Linked DNA regions of Lichenicola cladoniae. The protein of the gene in region 2 binds, or shares a complex with, the protein of the main gene of each other region. Links are inferred from orthologs where the notes say so. Each region holds a gene or a part of one and is shown on either strand. Other genes may lie near its edges.

Region 1 (3,184 bases), 1.8 Mb from region 2 along the record:
AGGGGCGCGTTCATGAATTCCTGCAAAGCGTGCATCGGCGAATGCCGGCCTGCACGACTGGCTAACAGATTGGGCGCTAGCCCAGAATGTCGAGGTCGACCAGGGCTGCGTTGATCAACACCTTGCCCTGGTGCTCGAAATTGACCGTGATCCGAGGGCCGACGGCGGACTGCACCTGCCCGTCGCCCCACTCCGGACGATCCGGATGACGCACCCACTGGCCCGGCTCGACCAAGGATCTGAAAGGGACGCTATCCACCATGGTCTCCTGAACGCGGTTGCCGGACCGGCGGTTCGACTGCGCCGGGTCGCGTAGATCGTCCTCGCATTTACCATTCGTTCGTAAGCGCATGCGCATCATCGGCGGCAACAGCAAGCCCGATGGAGTGCCGCTTGGACGATCTCCTGGCCGATTTTCTAACCGAAACCTCCGAAAGCCTTTCGGAACTCGACCTCGCCGTGGTCCGGCTGGAGCGTACACCGAACGACCAGCCGACCCTGTCGCTGATCTTCCGGCTTGTCCACACCATCAAGGGTACCTGCGGCTTTCTCGGGCTTCCCCGGCTGGAACGGGTCGCCCATGCCAGCGAAACCGTGCTCGACAAGCTTCGAACCGGCAGCCTGACCGTCACCGCCGACGGCATCGGCCTGATCCTGTCGGCGATCGACCGGATACGCCTGATCGTCGACACCATCACCCGCACCGAAGCCGAACCGCCCGGTGACGACCTGCCGTTGATCGCCGAACTGAATGCGCTGGCCGAAGGCCGGAGCCCGGCCGTGCCGCGCCCGGTCTCGCTCGCGATCATCCCGGTCCCGACATCGACGCTCGCGCTGGTCGGCGCGCCGGCGCTGCCGGTGCCGGACGCGATCGCGGTCGCGCCGCCGGGCCCGCCGGACCAGGGAACCGATTCCGGGCCGATGCGGGGCCAGACGATCCGGGTGTCGGTCGATGTGCTGGAAACCCTGATGACGCTGGTCAGCGAGCTGGTGCTGACCCGGAACCAGTTCCTGCAGCAGCTGCGCACCAGGGGCGATGCCGAGCTGACCGGCCCGGTGCAGCGTCTCTCGCACCTCACCACCGAGCTGCAGGAAGGCGTGATGAAGACGCGCATGCAGCCGATCGGCAATGTCTGGAACATGCTGCCGAGGCAGGTGCGCGACCTGGCGCACGATCTCGGCAAGCGCGTCGACCTGGTCATGCATGGCGCCGAGACCGAGCTCGACCGGCAGGTGCTCGAGCTGATCAAGGACCCGCTCACCCACATGATCCGCAACAGCGCGGATCACGGGCTGGAAACACCCGCGGAACGCGAACGGGCCGGCAAGCCGCCGGTCGGCACCATCACCCTCACCGCCCGTCATGAGGGTGGCCACGTGGTGATCGAGATCGAGGATGACGGACGCGGCATCGATGTGCGCCGCATCGCCGAGAAGGTGATCGCGCAGGGCATGTCCACCCGCGCCCAGATCGATGCGATGAGCGACGCAGAGATCCGGCGCTTCATCTTCCAGCCGGGATTTTCCACCGCTGCAGCCGTAACCTCGGTCTCCGGCCGCGGCGTCGGCATGGACGTGGTGAAGACCAATATCGAGCAGATCGGCGGCATGATCGAGCTGCACAGCGTGTTCGGCCAGGGCAGCCGCTTCCTGATCAAGATCCCGCTGACCCTGGCGATCATTTCGGCCCTGATCGTCGGCGTGGCCGGCGAGCGTTTCGCGATCCCGCAGACCAGCGTCGTCGAGGTGGTGCTGCCACGCGCCGACTCCGATACCAGGATCGAGACCGTCGATGGCGCCTCCGTACTCAGGCTGCGCGACCGCCTGCTGCCGCTGATCAGGCTCGGTTCGCTGCTGCAGCTTCAGGACGCGGCGCAGGATGCGACCGTGCCCGCGATGGACATGGTGGCGGTCATTGCGGTCGGCAGTGTCCGCATCGGCCTGATCGTCGACGGCGTGTTCGATACCAAGGAGATCGTGGTCAAGCCGGTGTCGCCGGTGCTGCGGCATATCCCGCTGTTCGGCGGCAATACCATCCTCGAGGATGGCGCCGTCATCATGATCCTGGATCCCACCGGGATCGCCCGTCATGCCGGCCTGGACACCACGAAGAAAAGCCAGATCCGGCACGTACCCGACGACGACCATGCGGACGTCGACCGGATCGACATGCTGCTCGTGGAGGCCGGGATCGGGGCGCCCAAGGCGATCCCGCTTTCCCTGATCTCCCGGCTGGAAAGCATCGAGACGGACCGGCTGGAAGTGTCGGGCGGGCGCGTCATCGTCCAGTATCGCGGCAACCTCATGCCGATCATCACGCTCGACGACACGGTCGACATCGTGGCCCTCGCCCTGGGCACCACCGGCCGCGCTGCCTCGCATCCGGTGCTGGTGTTCGACAATGACGGCAAGCCGGCCGGCCTGCTGGTCGAGAAGATCCTGGATGTGGTCGCGACCGATCTGCAGGTCGAGCCCGGCTCCCAGCGGCTGGGGTTCCTGGGCACCGCGGTCATCGCCAGCCGGGCCACCGACATCGTCGATGCCGCCTTCTGGCTCACCCGCGCGTCTGGCAACTGGTTCCGGGCCGCGCCGTCGCGGAACCTCCGCAAGCCGCGCCTGCTGGTGATCGACGACAGCAGCTTCTTCCGCCAGCTGCTCGCACCAACCCTGGCGGCGGCCGGCTACGACGTCACCGTCGCGGACTCGGCCGAGAGGGCGCTCGAATTCCGCGAGGCCGGACGCAGCTTCGAGGCGATCGTGTCCGATATCGAGATGCCCGGCATGGGTGGGCTCGGTTTTGCCCGGACGGTGCGGGAGAGCGGCCAGTGGGTCGATCTGCCCCTGCTGGCGCTGAGCGGCAGCGACCTCGTGCAGGAGGCACGCGCCGCCGGCTTTACCGACATGATCCGCAAGTTCGAACGCGACGAATTGCTGACCAGTCTCGAGCAGTGCCTGTCCCGATCCATTGCCGCCTGAACGGGAACCCGGCCATGTCTTTCCAAGCCGACAAGATCCGTTCAAGCGACCGTAACCACGGCGGTAACGAGGCACCGGACGACGACCGCCAGGAGCAGGGCTTCGTGACCCTGATACTCGGTGGACAGCTGTGCGGCGTTCCCGTGCTGGCGGTTCGCGAGGTCATCACCAACAGCAAGATCGTGCGCGTGCCGCTGGCGCCGCCCGA
Region 2 (7,802 bases):
CCGCTATCCGAACTGTTGGAGCCGACCCGCCTGAGGTCCTGATAGATCAGATCCTGGAATTCGGCGCGCCGGCGCTTGAATCCGGTCGTGGTCATGTTGGCGATGTTGTTCGAGATCACCTCGACATTGGTCTGTTGCGCCTGCATTCCGGTGCCGGCGATATCAAGTGAGCGCATGTCGCCCTCCCGTCATGCTGAATGAATGTTCGCGGCAGGCTAGCCCTGCTGTGGCACGATCTTGTCGATGGCGCTTTGCTGCCGCTGCCCTTCGCTTTCGATGAACTGCGACACGAACTGGAATTCCTTTTCGGTCTGCATCATCCTGGTGAGCTCGGTGATCGGCTGTACGTTGCTGGACTCGACCACGCCCTGGGTGACTTTCGGAAGCGCGACCGGCGTCGTTCCGGCCGCGGCGCGATAAAGCTTTCCGCCCTCCGGCATGAGCTGGTTGGTATCGTCCACCGTCACCACGCCAAGCTTCCCCACCGGCCCGTTCTCGGTGCTGATGGTGCCGTCGCCGGCGATGCGTATCTGCGTGTCCGAGGGCGACATCTGCAGCGGGTTGCCGCCGGTATCGAGGAGAAGATTGCCGGCTGCATCGGCAATCCGCCCGTCGGCCAGCATCCCGAAGCGTCCAGACCGGGTCAGCCGTGGACCAGCTGCGGTGGAAACCGTGAAGAAGCCAGGTCCGGTGAGCGCCATGTCCAGCGGATTGCCGGTCTGGCTGAGGCTTCCGTCCTGCTGGTCGAGATAGGTCGCACGGTCCTGGGTGTAGGACAGCGTCGACCCGCCCGTCGGTGCATCGACCCCGTGCTGTTTCGACAGGTAATCAGTGAACAGGATGCGCTGTGCCTTGTAGCCGTCGGTGTTGGCGTTCGCGATGTTGTTGGCGATGACGTCCATGGCCCGCTGCTGCGTATCGAGCCGGGACAGTGCGATGTAGGTGGTGTTTTCCATCTGAATGCCCCGTGCACGTCGTCATGATCGCGGCGAATGCTTAACGGCTGCTTAAGCACGCCGGCCGACTAAGGGGGGCCGACTGGCGTGGCTCCGGCCTCGTCGATGCGATTAAGCGTCCCTTAATTACTCGGGCTCATGCTCGGGGAGAGCCAGGATGGTTTGCAGCGGGAGCAACGACATGAGCGCGGAGGCAACGGTCGAGAGCAGTGGCGGCGGGAACCGCAAGCCGATCGTGATGATCGGAGCAGTGGTGGTTCTCCTGGCAGTCGCCGGAAGCGGACTCTGGTTCAGCGGAATCCTGGCCCATCTGGCCCACCACGAGGCCAAGCCCGGCAACGCCGCGGTCGCCGAAAAATCGATATTCGTCGATCTGCCGGACGTCGTCTCCAATCTCGACACCGGCGGCCGGCGTGCCAGCTTCATCAAGCTGCATGCCAAGCTCCAGGTGGCCCATGCTGCCGACGTCGCCGTGCTGCAGGCAGCCATCCCGCAGATACTCGATATTTTCCAGACCTACCTCCGGAGCATGCGGCCGGAAGAACTGCGCGGAGGCGAGGGCACCTATCGCCTGCGCGAGGCTTTGATGAACCGGATCGATATCGTCGTGGCGCCGGTTCAGCTCACCGACATGCTGTTCACCGAAGTGCTCGTGCAGTGAACGCGGTCATCGAGGATCCCAACGACGAGGATCTGGCCTCCGCATGGGCGTCGTCGATCGGCGATGTCGATGACGCGGCCGACCCGTTCGATACGGTCGCGCAGCCTGATGCCACCAGGATACTCAACCAGGCCGAGATCGACAGCCTGCTGGGGTTCGACAATGGCGGCTCGGAGGACGTCGATACCAACGGGATGCAGCGCATCATCAGCTCCGGCCTCGTCTCGTACGAGCGCCTGCCGATGCTGGAAATCGTGTTCGACCGGCTGGTCCGCATCATGTCGACCAGCCTGCGCAACTTCACCAACGACAATGTCGAGGTATCGATCGACAACGTGGTCTCGCTCCGGTTCGGCGACTACCTAGATTCTGTACCTCTCCCGGCCATGTTCGCGGTCTTCAAGGCCGAGGAATGGGAAAACTACGGACTGATGGTCATCGATTCCGCAATGATCTACTCGATCGTGGACGTGCTGCTCGGCGGCCGCAGGGGCACCGCCGCGATGCGGATCGAAGGCCGGCCCTACACGACAATCGAACGCTCTCTGGTCGAACGACTGATCAGGGTGGTGCTGGCGGACCTGTCGTCCAGCTTCGATCCGCTCTGCGCGATCACGTTCCGGTTCGAACGCCTCGAGGTCAATCCGCGCTTCGCGGCGATCTCGCGCCTGTCCAACGCCGCCGTGCTCGCCAGGATGCATGTGGATATGGAGGATCGCGGCGGCCGCATGGACCTGGTGCTGCCGTACGCAACTCTCGAGCCGGTACGCGAGCTGCTCCTGCAGCAATTCATGGGCGAGAAATTCGGCCGCGACGCGATCTGGGAAACCCATCTTGCCGAGGAGCTCTGGAACACCGAAGTCGACCTGGACGTGGTGCTGGACGAACAGCCGATGCGTCTCTCGGACATTATCGCGCTCAAGCCGGGGAGCCAGTTCATCCTTCGCCACGGTCGCGAGGCGCCGGTCAAGCTTCGATGCGGCAACGTGGTCCTGTTCGAAGGACGCGTCGGCCGGCGCAAGAACCGGGTCGCAGTCAGGATCGAACAGGTCGTGGGGCGGCTGCCCGGAGGACCGGACACGCCTGGTTTGCGGAGAGGCTGATGACCGGTAGCAGCCTGAGCGGCACGGACTGGCTGCTCGAAATCGGCCTCATGGTTCTTCTGCTGGCCACCATGTTTCATGCGTTCCGGCTGGAGCGCGCGCTCGGCATCCTGCGGCGTGACCGGGCTGCCCTGGAACGACTGGTGGTCGGCTTCAATGACAGCACCCGGCAGGCCGAAGACGGTATTGCGCGTCTGCATGCTGCAGCCGACGGGGCAGGGCGGCAGATCGCGCGTCATGTCGACCAGGCACGCAGCCTCAAGAGCGATCTCGAGTTTCTAAGCGAGCGCGGCGAGAAGATAGCGGACCGGCTTGCGGATGCGGTTCAGCAGGCAAAACCTTACGAGGGTCCGGGATCGGCGGCGGCTCCGGTCCACGATGCGGCGGCTCTGCGGTTGCTGGTCCCGGCGCCCTCGCTGAACCTCGGCAAGCGTGACCAGGCGAACGATCAGGATTCCCGGCCTCGCAGCCAGGCCGAAAAAGACCTTCTGCGCGCCCTCCGGCTGGCAAGGTAGCGAACATGCGCGCGTTCTCATGGCATAGCCGTGTCCTGCCGTTGACGATGGTAGCCATTGCGCTGCTCTTCGCGGACAAGGCGGTCAGCCTCGTTCGCGGAGCGACCGCCGACGGTGCAAACCAGCCGGCGGCAGTGGCGGGCAGCCCCTTCATCCCGGCGGCCCTCGCTGCCGTGGCGGGTCCGATTGCAGCAGGAAAGCCGGGACCCTCTCCGGTGCCGGCGACATCGGACGCACCGAAACTGCCATCGATGCCGGACGTGGCGCCGGTCACTCCGGCCGAGCTGCAACTGCTCCAGGATCTGCGCAAGCGGCGCGATGCACTCGACGAGCGCGAGCATCGGCTCGATCAGCGGAACGACCTCCTGCAGTCGGCAGAACTCAAGCTGCAGTCGAAACTGGACGAGTTGACCGCGCTGCAGCAACGGCTGGAGCAGCTCGACGATGAGCGCCGCAAGCGCGGAAGCGCGAACTGGTCCGGCCTCGTCAAGATGTATGAGGACATGAAGCCGCGCGATGCGGCCACGATCTTCAACGTGCTCGACGTCTCGGTGCTGCTGGAGGTCCTCGACCGGATGGACGAGCGGAAGGCAGCCTTCATCCTGGCCGGCATGCTTCCGGAACGAGCGCGACTCGCGACCCAGATGCTCGCCCAGAAAAGAACCCGCCAGGACGTCGTCGCACCCGCGAGCGCGCCTGACCCACCCGGCTAGAAAGGCAGAAAAGCAGCATGTCGATCAATCATTCAGTGAACGTCCTTATCGTCGACGACTACAAGACGATGCTGAGGATCATCCGCAATCTGCTCAAGCAGATAGAGTTCGACAATGTGGACGAGGCGACCGATGGAACCGACGCGCTGGCGAAACTCCGTGCCGGCAACTACGGGCTCGTCATCAGCGACTGGAACATGGTGCCGATGACCGGCCTCGAGTTGCTGCAGGAGGTTCGCCGGGACCCCAAGCTGAAGACCCTGCCGTTCATCATGATCACCGCCGAGAGCAAGGCGGAAAACGTGGTCTCCGCCAAGCAGGCAGGCGTCTCGAATTACATCGTGAAGCCGTTTAACGCAGAGACCCTGAAGGGCAAGATCGAGAAGGTTCTGGGAAATGCTTGAGGTCTCGGATCTGCCGAAGCGTCTTCTCGATCTGGGCCGTCACTATCCCGATGCAAAATCGGACATCGTCGCCGAGGTGGTGGTTTCCATTCTGTCCAGCATGAGTGGCGATCTGAGCTCGCGGGAAGCGGCGCTGCTGCATGAAATCGGCAGTCTCGGGCAGGCGGTCGCCACGACCAGGCTCGAGATCGCCGCCCTGGGCGTAGACGATATCACCGTCAGCTATATCCCGTGTGCCAACGACGAACTCGATGCGATCGTCGCGCACACCGCGTCCGCCACCGAATCCATCCTCGAGGTCTGCGAAACCCTCGATGCGCTCGGCAGCGCGATGGACGGGGTTGCCGCCCGGCAGCTGCAGGATGCCACGATGAAGATCTACGAGGCCTGCAGCTTCCAGGACATCACCGGCCAGCGCATCACCAAGGTGGTCCACACGCTCAAGACCATCGAGACGACGATCGCGCGGATCGTGCAGACGTTCGCCCCGGTAACTGGCGCCCTGGAGCCGGTCGTGCGCGCTCCGGATGTTTCGCTGCTGAATGGGCCGCAATTGCCTGCCACCGCGATGGACCAGTCGGATATCGACGCGTTGCTGGCAAGCTTCGACTGATGTGCCTGCCGCGTCGCCTGGTTGCGCTGGCGACCTTGTTCTGGGCGATCGGCATGCTGCCGGCGTCGGCGACGCCCATTCCGAAAGTGTCGTTCCGGATTGGTGACCACTCATCGTTCGCCCGGCTCGTCGTTCTGCTGCCGGCCGGAATTTCCTGCACTTCGACCCGCGATGGTGACACCGAAACGCTTCGCTTCGGCCAGGCGTTCATGCTTGTCGGTCGGGCCCGGTCCAATGGGGGCGGCATCCTGTCGGTGGTCGCCGGCACCGATGGGCTGATCGTCAGGCTGCGCCCGTCCGTCACGGTCCACACGATGCGGATCGGACAACGCTTGGTGGTCGATGTTTTCCCACAGGTGGATGCGGCGTCCGAGGCATCCGCTCCCGCGGACAATGTCGCCGCGGCGGCCATGGTCGTGGCAGGCAGCGTTGCGCCACTTCTGCCCGGGCTGCCATCGCCGCTGATCGCCGTCGTCGAGCAACCTCTCGTTCGGACCCCGATTGTAAGGCCGGCGGTGCGGGCCTCGGCGCCGATCGCGGCGCTTATACCGGTCCCGCTCACGGGTCATGCGGGGCCCGGGCCGGATGCGCCGATACCAGGGGGTGCTGGTCCGGTGTCGATAGCCGCTTCCATCGTGCCTGCGGACAAGGGCGGCCCGGGTGGCCTCATGCTGCCATTCGACGGCCATGTCGGTGCGGCTGCCTACCGTCGGGGTGACGTGTTGTTCGTGGTTCTCGACAGCACCAAGCCGGTCGATCTCGGGGCGATGGCGGGCGATCCTGCCTTCGGCCGGGCGTTCTACACGGTGCTGCCATCGGGCGCGGTCCTGACGATGAAGCTGGATGCCGGAATGCAGCCCGGCCTGCGACGCACGCCGGATGGATGGGTCGTGACCATGCAGGGTGCCGTGCCGGGCGGCGCGGCAATCGTCCCAAGGGTCGATGATGGTGCGGTACAGCTCCCCGTGCTGGAGCCGGGCCATGTCGTTACGGTGCCCGACCCGGCGGTCGGCGTGGATCTGCTGGTCGGAACCACATGGCATGATGGTCAGAACCTGGCGCTGTCCCGGCACGGCGTCGGCTACGTGCTGGCATCGACGCTCCTGGGCGTCGCCGTGGAGCGCCTGTCCGACCAGCTCGAACTGAATGCGACATCCCAGGGCTTCGTGCTGGGTGCTCCGCACGGGCTCGAGCCGCTTGGGCAAGGACTTGCACGTGCCGTCGGCGGTTTCTCGCGAAGCGTGGATCTTCCCGATGTCGACACCGCCGAGTTGCAGAGGCGCTACAAGACCGCCTTGGCATCCGCGGCGTCGTTGCCGGCTGCGGACCGGCGTGCGCGTCGCCTCGATGCGGCGGAAGCGGCGCTGGCGCTGGATCGCGGTTGTGAGGCGGCAATCATCGCCGCGGTCGCGGATCAGGATGCACCCAGCGGGTCGGACCAGGCCCGATCGCACTTTCTCCAGGCCGCCGCCGCTGTCCTGACCGAGGATCCGGGTGCCGGGGCGCGTCTTGCGGATCCCCGTATCGGCAATACCGACGAGGTGGTGCTGTGGCGGGCGCTGGCTCTGGCGCATGCGCACCCGGACAGTGCCGACGCCGCCCACGCCATCGCGGCCCGTCTGGCGCTGCTACAGGCCTATCCGCAGCCTCTCCGTCGGCACCTTCTCGGCATGGCCGCCCTCGCTCTGGCTTCCGCGGGAAACGATCGCGAGGCCGGCCTCGTCGACGGGCTCGCCGGGAACGGTCAGGTGGGGCTTGCCAGGGCACTGCTTTCCAGGCGGCTCGGTCACGATGCAGCGGCGCTCGCCGCGTTCGACCGGCTTGTCGGGAACGATGATCCGGTCGTTGCCGAGCGCGCCGCCGAGCAGGCCATCGGGTTGCGGCTCGACACCCACCTGCTCGATCCCGGGCATGCCGCCGATCGGCTCGAAGCGCGTGTCCTGGATGCGCGCCTGGCAGGCAACGAGCTTGCGGTGAGGCTCAGGGTCGCGGATCTGCGCGCACTGCAACAGGACTGGCCGGCGGCCCTGAAGGAGTTGCGCCTGACCGCACGTGATTTTCCCGAAGCGGCCGGGGACGTGGCGTCGCGCGCCGCGGCGATCATGACCAGGGCGGCGCAACCCAGCTCCAAGCCGCCGGCCGGCGCTGCCACCGCATCCGGCGCCGGGCCGGTCGCCCAGCTCACGATGCTCGAAACCAGTCTCGACCTGCTGCCCCCCGGTGAAGACAATGCGGCCCTGTCGCTCTCGATCGCGGCCCGGCTGTCCGATCTGGATCTCCCCGGCCGTGCGGCGGCGCTGCTTCGCAAGACGATGGCCACGACGCCCCGGGGGACAGGCCTGGCAAAGCTCGGGCTCGAGCTCGCCCGTCTCGATCTCGACCAGGATCATGGCGCCGATGCCGCGACCGCCCTCGACGACAGCGCCGTCGCCGACCTTCCTTCCGATCTTGTCGCCGCGCGCTCGTTCGCACGTGCCCGCGCCGCCGCCACGGCCGGTGACGTGGACATGGCCCTGGCTCAACTCGCGCCGCTGCATGGCGCGGATGTTGAAGACCTGCGGGCTCGCGAGCAGGCATCCAGGCAGGACTGGCGTGGCGAGCAAGCCTCCATCGCGGCGCTTGCGGCACTGCGCCTGCCTGCGTCCGGTCCGCTGGGCCCTGTAGGGGAGGAGCTCGTCCTTCGCCTGGCAAGTGCCGCGCTACGTGCCGGAGACCGGGCCGGGGTGGATCGCCTGGGCACGGTCTGGTCGCAGCGCTTCACCGATCCCGGCAGGCTTCGCTTGCTCAGGCTCTTTACCTCCCGGGAGGTCGCGACCGTCGCCGATCTGCCTCGGTCC

What was found. Proteins that work in one complex are often made in the same cells at the same time.
Region 1: the proteins of HN018_RS14615 (region 2) and HN018_RS06545 are in contact, whole or in part, in a solved structure (PDB 1A0O), measured with the Escherichia coli proteins. The link is inferred for Lichenicola cladoniae from one-to-one orthologs.

What each region holds. Positions count from the first base shown.
Region 1 is NZ_CP053708.1:1,432,620-1,435,803, reverse strand. It holds HN018_RS06545 (hybrid sensor histidine kinase/response regulator), read left to right. Parts: upstream 1-393; coding sequence 394-2,976; downstream 2,977-3,184. Other genes in the region: HN018_RS06540 (chemotaxis protein CheW), read left to right, coding at 2,991-3,184; HN018_RS06550 (DUF3553 domain-containing protein), read right to left, coding at 77-262; moaA (GTP 3',8-cyclase MoaA), read right to left, coding at 1-14. UniProt on the Escherichia coli protein: Involved in the transmission of sensory signals from the chemoreceptors to the flagellar motors. CheA is autophosphorylated; it can transfer its phosphate group to either CheB or CheY.
Region 2 is NZ_CP053708.1:3,215,649-3,223,450, reverse strand. The notes cover bases 2,765-5,658. They hold HN018_RS14615 (chemotaxis response regulator CheY), read left to right. Parts: upstream 2,765-3,965; coding sequence 3,966-4,352; downstream 4,353-5,658. Other genes in these bases: HN018_RS14605 (hypothetical protein), read left to right, coding at 4,965-5,658; HN018_RS14610 (protein phosphatase CheZ), read left to right, coding at 4,345-4,965; HN018_RS14620 (MotE family protein), read left to right, coding at 3,241-3,948; HN018_RS14625 (DUF6468 domain-containing protein), read left to right, coding at 2,765-3,235. In the rest of the region: flagellar basal-body rod protein FlgG, read right to left, coding at 1-176; flagellar basal-body rod protein FlgF, read right to left, coding at 216-956; HN018_RS14635 (flagellar basal body-associated FliL family protein), read left to right, coding at 1,138-1,617; flagellar motor switch protein FliM, read left to right, coding at 1,614-2,720; more of HN018_RS14625, read left to right, coding at 2,720-2,764; more of HN018_RS14605, read left to right, coding at 5,659-7,802. UniProt on the Escherichia coli protein: Involved in the transmission of sensory signals from the chemoreceptors to the flagellar motors.